Regions from separate parts of the Paenibacillus sp. SEL3 genome, predicted to be linked through region 1. Evidence: riboswitches for the same ligand, from Rfam matches in the RefSeq annotation. Region 1 holds a riboswitch; each other region holds the start of a gene.
What was found. A riboswitch is a leader RNA that binds a small molecule or an ion and turns the genes downstream of it on or off. The one in region 1 is predicted to bind glycine.
Positions count from the first base shown of each region.

Region 2: it holds a riboswitch for glycine, as region 1 does, so the genes downstream of both, ACYCS5_RS08465 (alanine/glycine:cation symporter family protein) here and ACYCS5_RS05490 (alanine/glycine:cation symporter family protein) in region 1, are expected to answer to the same signal.
Region 3: it holds a riboswitch for glycine, as region 1 does, so the genes downstream of both, sdaAB (L-serine ammonia-lyase, iron-sulfur-dependent subunit beta) here and ACYCS5_RS05490 (alanine/glycine:cation symporter family protein) in region 1, are expected to answer to the same signal.
Region 4: it holds a riboswitch for glycine, as region 1 does, so the genes downstream of both, gcvT (glycine cleavage system aminomethyltransferase GcvT) here and ACYCS5_RS05490 (alanine/glycine:cation symporter family protein) in region 1, are expected to answer to the same signal.

Region 1 covers NZ_CM137725.1:1,161,604-1,164,739, reverse strand. The annotation lists gene ACYCS5_RS05495 (glycoside hydrolase family 1 protein) at 1-1,386, shown strand, start outside; glycine riboswitch at 1,555-1,631, shown strand; glycine riboswitch at 1,650-1,744, shown strand; gene ACYCS5_RS05490 (alanine/glycine:cation symporter family protein) at 1,903-3,136, shown strand, end outside.
Region 2 covers NZ_CM137725.1:1,812,646-1,815,781, reverse strand. The annotation lists gene ACYCS5_RS08470 (glycoside hydrolase family 1 protein) at 1-966, shown strand, start outside; glycine riboswitch at 1,135-1,211, shown strand; glycine riboswitch at 1,230-1,324, shown strand; gene ACYCS5_RS08465 (alanine/glycine:cation symporter family protein) at 1,483-2,901, shown strand; gene ACYCS5_RS08460 (iron-containing alcohol dehydrogenase) at 2,960-3,136, opposite strand, start outside.
Region 3 covers NZ_CM137725.1:3,653,944-3,657,079, reverse strand. The annotation lists gene ACYCS5_RS16890 (DUF6359 domain-containing protein) at 1-935, opposite strand, end outside; glycine riboswitch at 1,273-1,388, shown strand; gene sdaAB (L-serine ammonia-lyase, iron-sulfur-dependent subunit beta) at 1,600-2,289, shown strand; gene sdaAA (L-serine ammonia-lyase, iron-sulfur-dependent, subunit alpha) at 2,279-3,136, shown strand, end outside.
Region 4 covers NZ_CM137725.1:997,195-1,000,330, forward strand. The annotation lists gene gcvH (glycine cleavage system protein GcvH) at 147-539, opposite strand; glycine riboswitch at 933-1,032, shown strand; gene gcvT (glycine cleavage system aminomethyltransferase GcvT) at 1,209-2,309, shown strand; gene gcvPA (aminomethyl-transferring glycine dehydrogenase subunit GcvPA) at 2,435-3,136, shown strand, end outside.

The sequences.
Region 1 (3,136 bases):
GGTGCTTTTGACGTAGATGGAAAAGGCTTGTCCAGCGCAGACATGATTGCTTATGTACCCAAAGCGGAACGTAAGAACGATCACGCTATAGAGATTTCGTCCGAGCGACTCGAAGACATTTTGGCAGGCAAAGTCAATGCCCGTTTCCCAAAACGTGAAGGTGTGGACTTTTACCACCACTACAAAGAAGATATTGCATTGTTCGCTGAAATGGGCTTTAAAGTATTTCGTATGTCCATCCACTGGTCGCGGATTTTCCCGAATGGCTATGATCACGAGCCGAATGAAGCAGGATTGCAATTCTACGACAATGTATTTGATGAGCTACGCAAATATAATATTGAGCCCTTGGTAACATTGTCACATTATGAAACACCGCTAGGTCTGACTCAGAAGTATAATGGCTGGCTGGGTCGTGAAGTCATACAGCATTACGTCAATTATGCCGAAACGGTGTTTACACGCTATAAGGATAAAGTAAAATACTGGCTGACCTTTAATGAAATCAATGTAATGACCATGAGTCCGTTCACCGGTGGCGGTGTGGTTATTGACCGTGTAGAAAACAAACAGCAAGCGATATATCAAGCATTGCATCATCAATTTGTAGCTAGTGCACTGGCAACCAAACGGGGACATGAGATCATCCCGGGTGCTCAGATCGGCTGTATGTTGGCACGTATAGAAAGCTATCCACATACGTGTAACCCAGCGGATATACTGAAAGCCCAGCATGAAAATCAGATGAACCTATTCTTTACGGATGTGCATGCCCGTGGGGAATATTCCAACTATATGAATCGTTATTTTGAAGAAAATAATATTGTGATCCAGACAGAACCCGGCGATGACGAAATTTTGAAAAATAATACGGTTGATTTTATCTCATTTAGCTACTACATGACCTTGACCGTATCGGCAGGTCCAGAAGGCGAGAAAGCAGCAGGAAACCTGATTGGCGGCGTGAAAAATCCGTATCTGCAGTCCTCCGACTGGGGATGGCAGATCGATCCGATCGGCCTGCGTGTTACACTGAATACGTTTTATGATCGCTATCAAAAGCCTCTGTTCATCGTGGAAAATGGCTTGGGTGCATATGATAAGGTGGAGGAAGATGGCTCTGTGCATGACACATATCGCATTGATTACTTGCGTCAGCATATTGCCCAAATGAAGGAAGCGATTGCCGACGGTGTTGATCTGATTGGTTACACCAGCTGGGGCCCTATCGACCTTGTGAGCATGTCTACTTCCGAAATGTCCAAGCGCTACGGATTTATTTACGTTGATCTGGATGATGACGGTAACGGAACGCTCAAACGCTCCAAAAAAGACTCTTTTAATTGGTATAAAAATGTGATAGCAACCAACGGTGAAGAATTGTAATTCCATATCATCTCGGGCGGGTATAGCAGAGGACATCCTAAGGATGCGATCTGCTGTACCCGCTTTTTTGATAGACTCAATAATAATATTTCAGAGGGCTTCACAAACTTTTCACTTGTAATAAGCTGAAAGTTTTCTGTATAATGAATAAAAATTTCATATGTCTGGTTGATGTTTGCGGGAGATGGAACGAAAGTTCCGACCGAAGGGGCAAAACTCTCAGGTGCTTAGGCTGTTTACAGCCACAAGCGGGGACCGTAAACGGACAGAACTCTGGAGAGACCCTTAATTGGGCGCCGAAGGTGCACCGCAGAGAACATCTGCTTAAACTCTCAGGCAAAAGGACAGAGACGCGAATAACCTGTGACAGGGAATGCCCTAGGCTTTTTTATGAGCTATTAGAGGCAAAACCTGCACAAGATGGTTGTATTTTTTCGTGCCTTTAACCTCTCCAGGAGTCGAATCAGCGGATTTGACTCTTTTTTGTTTTCTAATATGCTGGAGGAGCGGGTTGAAATGAATTTGGTACATGTGTTAGAAACGATTGACAGCTGGATATGGGGAGCGCCGCTTCTTATTCTCGTGATGGGCACGGGGTTGTGGCTAACGATCCGCTTGAAGCTGCTTCAGGTTATTCGATTGCCTTTGGCGCTCAAGCTAATTGGTAAAGCGCCGGACGAAGGTAGCGGAGATGTAAGCAGCTTCGGTGCATTGAGTACGGCACTGGCAGCTACTGTAGGTACAGGAAGTATTGTTGGCGTGGCGACAGCGATCAAGCTGGGTGGGCCCGGTTCATTATTCTGGATGCTGGTTGCAGCTTTTTTCGGGATGGCAACCAAATATGCGGAAGGATTATTATCCGTTAAATACCGTGTTAAAGACCGGAACGGACAATTTTCGGGTGGTCCGATGTATTATATTGAAAACGGACTTGGCCGCCGTTTCAAGCCGCTGGCGATGTTGTTTGCCTTTTCTGGTGTTCTTGTAGCCCTATTTGGAATCGGTACTTTTCCGCAAGTAAAGGCTATCGTTTCTTCGACGGAAAGTAGCTTTGGAGTGCCAACGGTAGTTACAGCGATCATTATTTCCGTGTTAACTGCTGTTGTTACGATTGGAGGACTCAAAAGTATTGCCAAGGTATCCACAAAGATTGTTCCATTCATGTCGGGGCTCTATATCGTAGTTTGCTTAATTGTACTCATTAAGTTTGCAGGAGAGCTTCCTCATGCGATTGCTTTAGTATTACAAGGGGCCTTCTCGACCACATCTGCAACGGGTGGATTTGCCGGAGCGACGATTATGTTGGCGATGCGAAGTGGAGTTGCCAGAGGTATTTTTGCTAATGAAGCCGGTTTGGGAAGTGCGCCAATTGCAGCAGCTGCTGCTAAGACGAAATGGCCTGCAGAACAAGGGTTGATATCCATGACAGGCGTATTTATCGATACGATGATTATTTGTAATCTGACGGGATTTACGTTGCTGGTTACGGGAATATGGAGTGGAAATGACGATGGAGGTCTGATGACCCAGCATGCGTTTTCCAGTGCCTTTCCGGCTGGTGCAGAACTCGTGACGATTAGCCTTATTTTATTTGCATTTACAACGATACTGGGCTGGAATTACTACGGGGAACGTTGTGTTGAATATTTACTGGGTGTCAAATGGATTAAACCATACCGTTATTTGTTCATCGCACTTGTGGCAGGAGGTGCGTTCATCAAGTTGGAAGCCATTTGGCTGCTGGCAGATA
Region 2 (3,136 bases), 650 kb from region 1:
GTCATACAGCATTACGTCAATTATGCCGAAACGGTGTTTACACGCTATAAGGATAAAGTAAAATACTGGCTGACCTTTAATGAAATCAATGTAATGACCATGAGTCCGTTCACCGGTGGCGGTGTGGTTATTGACCGTGTAGAAAACAAACAGCAAGCGATATATCAAGCATTGCATCATCAATTTGTAGCTAGTGCACTGGCAACCAAACGGGGACATGAGATCATCCCGGGTGCTCAGATCGGCTGTATGTTGGCACGTATAGAAAGCTATCCACATACGTGTAACCCAGCGGATATACTGAAAGCCCAGCATGAAAATCAGATGAACCTATTCTTTACGGATGTGCATGCCCGTGGGGAATATTCCAACTATATGAATCGTTATTTTGAAGAAAATAATATTGTGATCCAGACAGAACCCGGCGATGACGAAATTTTGAAAAATAATACGGTTGATTTTATCTCATTTAGCTACTACATGACCTTGACCGTATCGGCAGGTCCAGAAGGCGAGAAAGCAGCAGGAAACCTGATTGGCGGCGTGAAAAATCCGTATCTGCAGTCCTCCGACTGGGGATGGCAGATCGATCCGATCGGCCTGCGTGTTACACTGAATACGTTTTATGATCGCTATCAAAAGCCTCTGTTCATCGTGGAAAATGGCTTGGGTGCATATGATAAGGTGGAGGAAGATGGCTCTGTGCATGACACATATCGCATTGATTACTTGCGTCAGCATATTGCCCAAATGAAGGAAGCGATTGCCGACGGTGTTGATCTGATTGGTTACACCAGCTGGGGCCCTATCGACCTTGTGAGCATGTCTACTTCCGAAATGTCCAAGCGCTACGGATTTATTTACGTTGATCTGGATGATGACGGTAACGGAACGCTCAAACGCTCCAAAAAAGACTCTTTTAATTGGTATAAAAATGTGATAGCAACCAACGGTGAAGAATTGTAATTCCATATCATCTCGGGCGGGTATAGCAGAGGACATCCTAAGGATGCGATCTGCTGTACCCGCTTTTTTGATAGACTCAATAATAATATTTCAGAGGGCTTCACAAACTTTTCACTTGTAATAAGCTGAAAGTTTTCTGTATAATGAATAAAAATTTCATATGTCTGGTTGATGTTTGCGGGAGATGGAACGAAAGTTCCGACCGAAGGGGCAAAACTCTCAGGTGCTTAGGCTGTTTACAGCCACAAGCGGGGACCGTAAACGGACAGAACTCTGGAGAGACCCTTAATTGGGCGCCGAAGGTGCACCGCAGAGAACATCTGCTTAAACTCTCAGGCAAAAGGACAGAGACGCGAATAACCTGTGACAGGGAATGCCCTAGGCTTTTTTATGAGCTATTAGAGGCAAAACCTGCACAAGATGGTTGTATTTTTTCGTGCCTTTAACCTCTCCAGGAGTCGAATCAGCGGATTTGACTCTTTTTTGTTTTCTAATATGCTGGAGGAGCGGGTTGAAATGAATTTGGTACATGTGTTAGAAACGATTGACAGCTGGATATGGGGAGCGCCGCTTCTTATTCTCGTGATGGGCACGGGGTTGTGGCTAACGATCCGCTTGAAGCTGCTTCAGGTTATTCGATTGCCTTTGGCGCTCAAGCTAATTGGTAAAGCGCCGGACGAAGGTAGCGGAGATGTAAGCAGCTTCGGTGCATTGAGTACGGCACTGGCAGCTACTGTAGGTACAGGAAGTATTGTTGGCGTGGCGACAGCGATCAAGCTGGGTGGGCCCGGTTCATTATTCTGGATGCTGGTTGCAGCTTTTTTCGGGATGGCAACCAAATATGCGGAAGGATTATTATCCGTTAAATACCGTGTTAAAGACCGGAACGGACAATTTTCGGGTGGTCCGATGTATTATATTGAAAACGGACTTGGCCGCCGTTTCAAGCCGCTGGCGATGTTGTTTGCCTTTTCTGGTGTTCTTGTAGCCCTATTTGGAATCGGTACTTTTCCGCAAGTAAAGGCTATCGTTTCTTCGACGGAAAGTAGCTTTGGAGTGCCAACGGTAGTTACAGCGATCATTATTTCCGTGTTAACTGCTGTTGTTACGATTGGAGGACTCAAAAGTATTGCCAAGGTATCCACAAAGATTGTTCCATTCATGTCGGGGCTCTATATCGTAGTTTGCTTAATTGTACTCATTAAGTTTGCAGGAGAGCTTCCTCATGCGATTGCTTTAGTATTACAAGGGGCCTTCTCGACCACATCTGCAACGGGTGGATTTGCCGGAGCGACGATTATGTTGGCGATGCGAAGTGGAGTTGCCAGAGGTATTTTTGCTAATGAAGCCGGTTTGGGAAGTGCGCCAATTGCAGCAGCTGCTGCTAAGACGAAATGGCCTGCAGAACAAGGGTTGATATCCATGACAGGCGTATTTATCGATACGATGATTATTTGTAATCTGACGGGATTTACGTTGCTGGTTACGGGAATATGGAGTGGAAATGACGATGGAGGTCTGATGACCCAGCATGCGTTTTCCAGTGCCTTTCCGGCTGGTGCAGAACTCGTGACGATTAGCCTTATTTTATTTGCATTTACAACGATACTGGGCTGGAATTACTACGGGGAACGTTGTGTTGAATATTTACTGGGTGTCAAATGGATTAAACCATACCGTTATTTGTTCATCGCACTTGTGGCAGGAGGTGCGTTCATCAAGTTGGAAGCCATTTGGCTGCTGGCAGATATCTTTAACGCAATGATGGCTTTCCCGAACCTGATTGCACTGCTTGGCTTATCGGGAATCGTAGTTGCAGAAACCCGAACCTATATGGATTCTTTGTATCCTAATAAGAAAAAGGGTATTCTTGCAGGTACCCATGTAGGGGCTGCTATCCAAGTAGAAGAAAAGGGACAAACGGTTAATTCATAAATTCCAAAAGGGAGTGTCTTCAGCCACCATAGGCTTGAGGACACTCCCTTTTTAAATGTTATAACGATGCGCGCAAAATAGCTAAAATATCTCCTTGATTAAGCTTTTTATAGTTACCGAAGCCTCCGTATTCCATTTCACGGGCTGCAATGTTTGCGATTTTTTCCAATTGCTCATCATTAATATTGTAATCGGCCAGGGTGGAAGGGGCACCGAGACTTGTCCAGAATGCAGT
Region 3 (3,136 bases), 2.5 Mb from region 1:
TCTTCTGCAGTCATGCCTTTGGCCGGATTAGTATAGGCTCCACGACGGTAGCCATTCATAACCTCGGAGGAATCCCAACGGTTTTTGTTACGGTCGGCATTATAATGGTCGGAGATGAAGAAGACACTTCCCCCGTTATTCACATATTGCAGCAGGGCAGCCTGCTCGGATGCCTTAAAGGCCACATTCGCTTCACCGATGATGAACACATCATATTGGCGCAGCTTATCATAGGTTATGGCCTGTTCTCCATAAGTAAAAGGAATAGGGCGGTTCAATTGATCCACAGTAAAGCCTACATTACGTAATCCATTGGCAAAGTCGGAGAAGGCGCCTTCAATGACCCAATCTGCTGCACCAGCCGTCTGTGCGTGCGTATTATCGAACAGCACCTTTTTGCCTTTTCCATCCGGCAGTGTAGTACCGGGTTGACCCGGGTTGCCAGGTTCAGGTTCGCCAGGTTCACCTGGTTCCCCCGGCTCGCTTCCACTCACCAGTTCCACAGCGCTTGGACTTTTTACTCCACCAAAATTATTGTAGGCACCAAGCGTACCTGTCACGCGAATTTTGCTGCCGACCAGTCCAGGATGACCTGTTAACCCAAATTGCCCTCTGTACGCAGATGTCAGCTGCACATCCAATAGATTAGACGTGCTACGTTCATTGGCCTGGTCGGCAATCAGTACGTTAAAATCATTCGCAAACGGAGAAGAAAAGTTAGCCGTTTTCGATCCGGTAGCATGTCCGACGATATAACCTTCTACCGTCACCGTACCTCCACTGCTTTGGCCCTGAAGTGCTTCGGCTACTGTCAATGCTCCCTCTGCCTTGACCTGACCGAACGGAACGAAGATCCCGATCAGCAGTGAAACGATCGCTGCTAGATGCAGCATCCCTTTTAAGCGTGAACCTGTGAACCGCAAGCCTTTTACCATACGTCAATATCCCTCCTATGATTTCCATAAATGTACTTGTCCTCTATCAGATTAGCCGCCAATCTTCTAATTCCTTCCTGATTTCATCCACAATTATGTAAACTTTAATCTTTTTTATTGGAAATGCACCTGTTTCAGGATTTTGCAAAATTCGATTCCAATCGCTCCAAAGCGCGATATCTAGACGAACTAGGCCATTTCGATCTATATATTGTTCATTGGAAGTCGCTTATTGGTTTTTTGCAAAATCCTCGTTTATGTAAAAATTGAACCCTGTGATTGACACCGAGCACGTCATACATTACGCTAAGAAAGACATGTAGAACGGTATACGCGAATGAAGATGACGGGAGAGTCTGTCCAGGAGGCTTACACTCTGGCGGCACCGAAGGAGCAAGACGCCAGCACCCGGCTGGCGGATAATCTCTCAGGTCCATGTATCGTCATCTGACGCAACTCTGGAGAGAGCGCAAGCCACCCAAGGGGTAAGGCGGTAAGAACACCGCACGAAACTCTCAGGTAACGAGGACAGAGATAAGGGAAACTTCCTTATCCTGTCCTTTTTTGTGCTCACATTGTGCGTCAGCATTAGGAACCGTCATAACCGCGCAAAGACGCGGAAATACCATATAGTATGGTATTAGAACACACAGGGGGCCACACCATGCGTTTCAAAGATGTATTTTCTATTATCGGCCCGGCCATGACCGGACCTTCCAGTTCACACACTGCAGGCGCGGTGCGACTCGCACGCGTTGCCCGGCACTGGCTCGGGGCGCAGCCTGACCGTGCCCGTATGACACTGTACGGCTCCTTTGCCGATACGTATAAAGGACACGGTACGGATCTGGCGCTCATCGCAGGACTGCTTAATTACGATACGGACGATCACCGGATTCCAGATGCCGAGCAATGGGCCGAGCAAGCCGGGATGACCGTGGAATTCGCCGTCAGTGGACTCCCCGCTCCTCATCCGAACACCGTCCGTTTCGAGTTGTGGAAGGGCGAGGATCAGCGCACACTGCTGGGCTCCTCCATCGGCGGCGGCAGCATCCATGTCCAGCAACTCAACGAATTCCGGGTCAATCTGACCGGGGAGCTGCCTACGCTGGTGCTTCTCCACTCGGATAAGCCCGGTACATTGGGCGCAATAACTTCAGCGCTGGGCGCGGCCCACATTAACATTGCCTATATGCACGTAGATCGCAAAGGCCGGGATGGTGAAGCACTCACCGCCATTGAAACGGACAGTTCTGCTCCAGCTGAACTGATTGCGGAACTGCGTTCTTTACCTCATATGTATGAAATTAAGATGATTAATTTGAAAAAAGGAGCTGAATCCGATGCGGTTTAGCCATCTGCATGAGATCAGCGCTTTATGCGCTGAAGAATCCACCACGATTGGCCGCTTGATGATTCAAGAGCAGGTACAAGAAACGAATACAACGGAGGAAGAAATCTTTCGCCAAATGTCTGATTATTATGAAATCATGAAGGAAGCTGTTCATCGCGGTCAGACACAAGACACCGTATCCCGCAGTGGATTGACGGGCGGCGACGGCAAGCGCCTGGCCGAGTATCTGCGGTCAGGGGAGACCTGCTCCGGTGATGCCTCCGCGCTCGCCATGGCTTATGCCCTCTCCGTGTCGGAGGTTAATGCATCTATGGGTCGCATTGTCGCCACTCCTACCGCAGGCTCATGTGGAGTTATCCCTGGTGTGTTCATCAGTGCGCAGGAACGGTTCGGCTGGGATGATGAGCATATGGTGAACGGCCTATTCGCCGCTGGAGCCATTGGCTACGTGATCGCCAACAACTCCTTCATTTCTGGCGCGGAGGGAGGCTGTCAGGCTGAGATTGGCTCAGCTATCGGGATGGCCGCTGGCGCTATGGTCGAGCTGCGCGGTGGTACGCCTGAACAAGCTGTTCACGCCGTGGGCCTCGCTCTTAAGAACACGCTCGGCCTGATTTGCGACCCCGTCGCCGGACTCGTGGAGATTCCGTGCATCGTGCGCAACGGGCTGGGAGCCGTGACTGCGCTTGCCGCAGCGGACATGGCTTTGGCGGGTGTGCGCAGCGCTATTCCGTCTGACGAAGTCATTGACGTGATGCTTGAAGTCGGCAGCGCGATGCCGTCGAAGCACCGCGAGACCGCCAAAGGCGGCTTGGCTCAGACGCCGACTGGCAAGCGTTTGACCGAA
Region 4 (3,136 bases), 160 kb from region 1:
AAAAGACAAAAAAATAGCCGCTACGTCAAATCATAGCGACTATTTTATACAAAAATCGAGCAAACTAACGATGCTCTTATTCAATTAAAAATCAATATAAAATTCCGAATAACACGCTATTATTTCATGCTGCATTGCTCTATTTATTACTCCGAAATCAACTGCTCATACTGATCCGCCGACAGTAGTTTGCCCAATGCTTCCTCCACATCTTTATCCATCTCTACTTCTACCATCCAACCTTTGTCATAAGGAGATTCATTCACTAGCTCAGGTGTACCTTCCAGCGCTTCATTCACTTTTAATATAGTTCCCGTCACCGGAGCAAAAAGGTCGGATACCGTCTTCACCGATTCAATCGTACCGATCTCCGCTCCCTGCTCAATCGTTACTCCCGCCTCAGGTAATTCTACAAAAACAATATCACCCAGTTGGTGCTGTGCAAAGTCTGTAATACCAATCCGCACCGTTCCATTCTCTGTCCGCTGAACCCACTCATGTTCGTCTGTATACCAAAGTTGCTGCTTCACTTCACCCATTCTGTTCCCCTCACTTCCATATGAATAAAATCGCATTTGCTCACCTGTATTAGACAGGTTAAGATTATGACAATAAGAACACTCATGTCAATAATACTAACAAAAATACTTCATATCACCTCCTATAGCGCTCTATATAAAAATATAATAATTTATAACAAACGCTTACATATCCTTATTTATATATTAAATGTTTTTTCTATTGTTTTTGATGACATTTTTATTGACATTTTGAATGAATTTGCGTATTAATGGGTTATAGCAAATACTTTGGGAAACACCCCGACAACTGCAAACGCGGATGAACGCAGAGGGAGAGACTGCCAAAAAGATTCGCATAGCTGTTGCCGCTTGTGAGACAGTTGTGCACGCGAATCGGATCAAGTTGTTATCTGCAAAGCCAGGTAATATACTGCTGATCCCGAAGGTAGCGCCGAAGGAGTAAGCCTGCATTGCAGGTGAATCTCTCAGGCAAAAGGACCTCTGCCGGACGCATCTCTGGAGAGCATTCGCTATTGGAGCGGATCACCCAAGAGGAAACCCGGTACATACCGGGGTAACTTTCTGGTATCAAGGACAGAGCTGAAAAAAGAGTATAGACTGCTGTCTATACGTTTTTTTCGGCCTGTCTTTTTTGTTTTGCCGATCACACCGGATAGGAGTGGAAACATGACTAATTTGCGAAAAACACCGCTATATTCGTCCTACGGGACGCAGTCTGGGGTTCGTTGTATTGACTTTGGCGGCTGGGAGCTCCCCGTTCAGTTTAGCGGTATCCAAAAGGAGCATGAGGCCGTCCGGCAACGTGCGGGTTTATTCGATGTATCGCATATGGGTGAGTTTTTGGTTGAAGGCAAAGAGGCCGAAGCTTTTCTACAAAGGGTGACCACGAATGATGTCAGCCAGTTGGAACCAGGTCAGGCACAATATTCACTCCTGTGTTACCCCGATGGAGGTGTAGTAGACGACCTGCTTGTTTACTGCAAAGGACCGGAGCGCTACATGCTCGTTGTGAACGCCTCCAACATTGATAAGGATTGGGATTGGTTACTTCGTCATGTGCCTGCATCCGTTCACATGGAGAATGTGTCTGATGCAATAGCATTGCTGGCATTGCAGGGACCGGAAGCAGCACGTATTGCCGCAGCCGTGGCAGATACGGATATTACGAATCTGGCATCTTTCCACTTTCATGAGAACGTGCCATTGTTCGGAGCAAAAGCACTCGTCTCACGAACCGGATATACGGGCGAAGACGGTTTTGAATTTTACGTACCTGCCGCGGAAGCACCCGCCGTATGGGAGGGTTTGCTTCGTTCCGGTGAGTCGTATGGGCTGATTCCCGCTGGACTTGGTGCTCGGGATACACTACGCTTTGAGGCTCGGTTGCCGCTATACGGACAGGAGTTATCTGCCACAATTTCACCACTCGAAGCCGGTCTGGGTTTCTTCGTCAAGCTGAATAAAGGAGATTTTATCGGTAGAGAAGCACTTCAGCGTCAAAAAGAACAAGGGGTTCCTCGTAAATTGATCGGGCTGGAAATGATTGATCGCGGCATCCCACGCGCCCATTATCCGGTATTCGCAGAAGGACAACGCATCGGTGAGGTCACAACGGGGACTCAGTCGCCCACCTTGAAGCGTAATCTGGGCCTCGCCTTGGTGGACAGTCGTTTTAGCGCCCTCTCCACACCGCTGGAGGTTGAGATTCGTGGCAAACGCCTGCGTGCCGAGGTAGTGGCAGCACCCTTTTATAAACGCCCGCGCTAATCTTAAACTCTCTTCATTCCAATAAAGCAAACATGTCAGATATGAACTTCCGGGTTTTTCAGCTCACACTTTTTTATTAGCTAATTACGATTTAAAATTTTGCTTTTCGAAAGGAGCCAGAACCTATGAAGCAGCATCGTTATCTCCCTATGACTGAACAAGATCAAACCGAAATGCTGCGTGTGGTGGGTGTATCATCCATTGATGATTTATTCAGTGACATTCCAGAGGCCATTCGATATCAAGGGGAACTCCCTCTTTCTTCTCGACTCGATGAGAAAGCCTTAACCCGCCACTTGGCCGAGCTGGCTGGACACAACGCCAATACAGACACACATGCCAGCTTTCTTGGCGCAGGAATTTATGATCATCATATTCCGTCGGTCATCCAGCACATCACTTCACGCTCGGAATTCTATACAGCCTACACCCCCTATCAGCCGGAAGTAAGCCAAGGCGAGCTACAAGCCATTTTCGAATTTCAGTCGTATATTTGCGAATTGACGGGCATGGCTGTAGCTAATGCCAGCATGTACGACGGAGCGACTGCACTGGCGGAAGCGGGCTCACTGTCCGCCGCAGCTACCCGCCGTAAACAGCTTATCGTATCGAGGTCCGTCCATCCAGAGGCACGTCAGGTATTGGCAACCTATGCACGCGGATTGAATTTGGACATCGTGGAGATCGGCTGTTCGGACGGTGTAACGGATGCTGATGCGTTAGCGGCGGCCGTATCGGAACAGACCGCGGCTGTTTTGGTCCAAAGCCCCAACTTTTTCGGAGCCGTGGAAAATCTACAGCCGATGGCTGACCTCATCCATGCACAC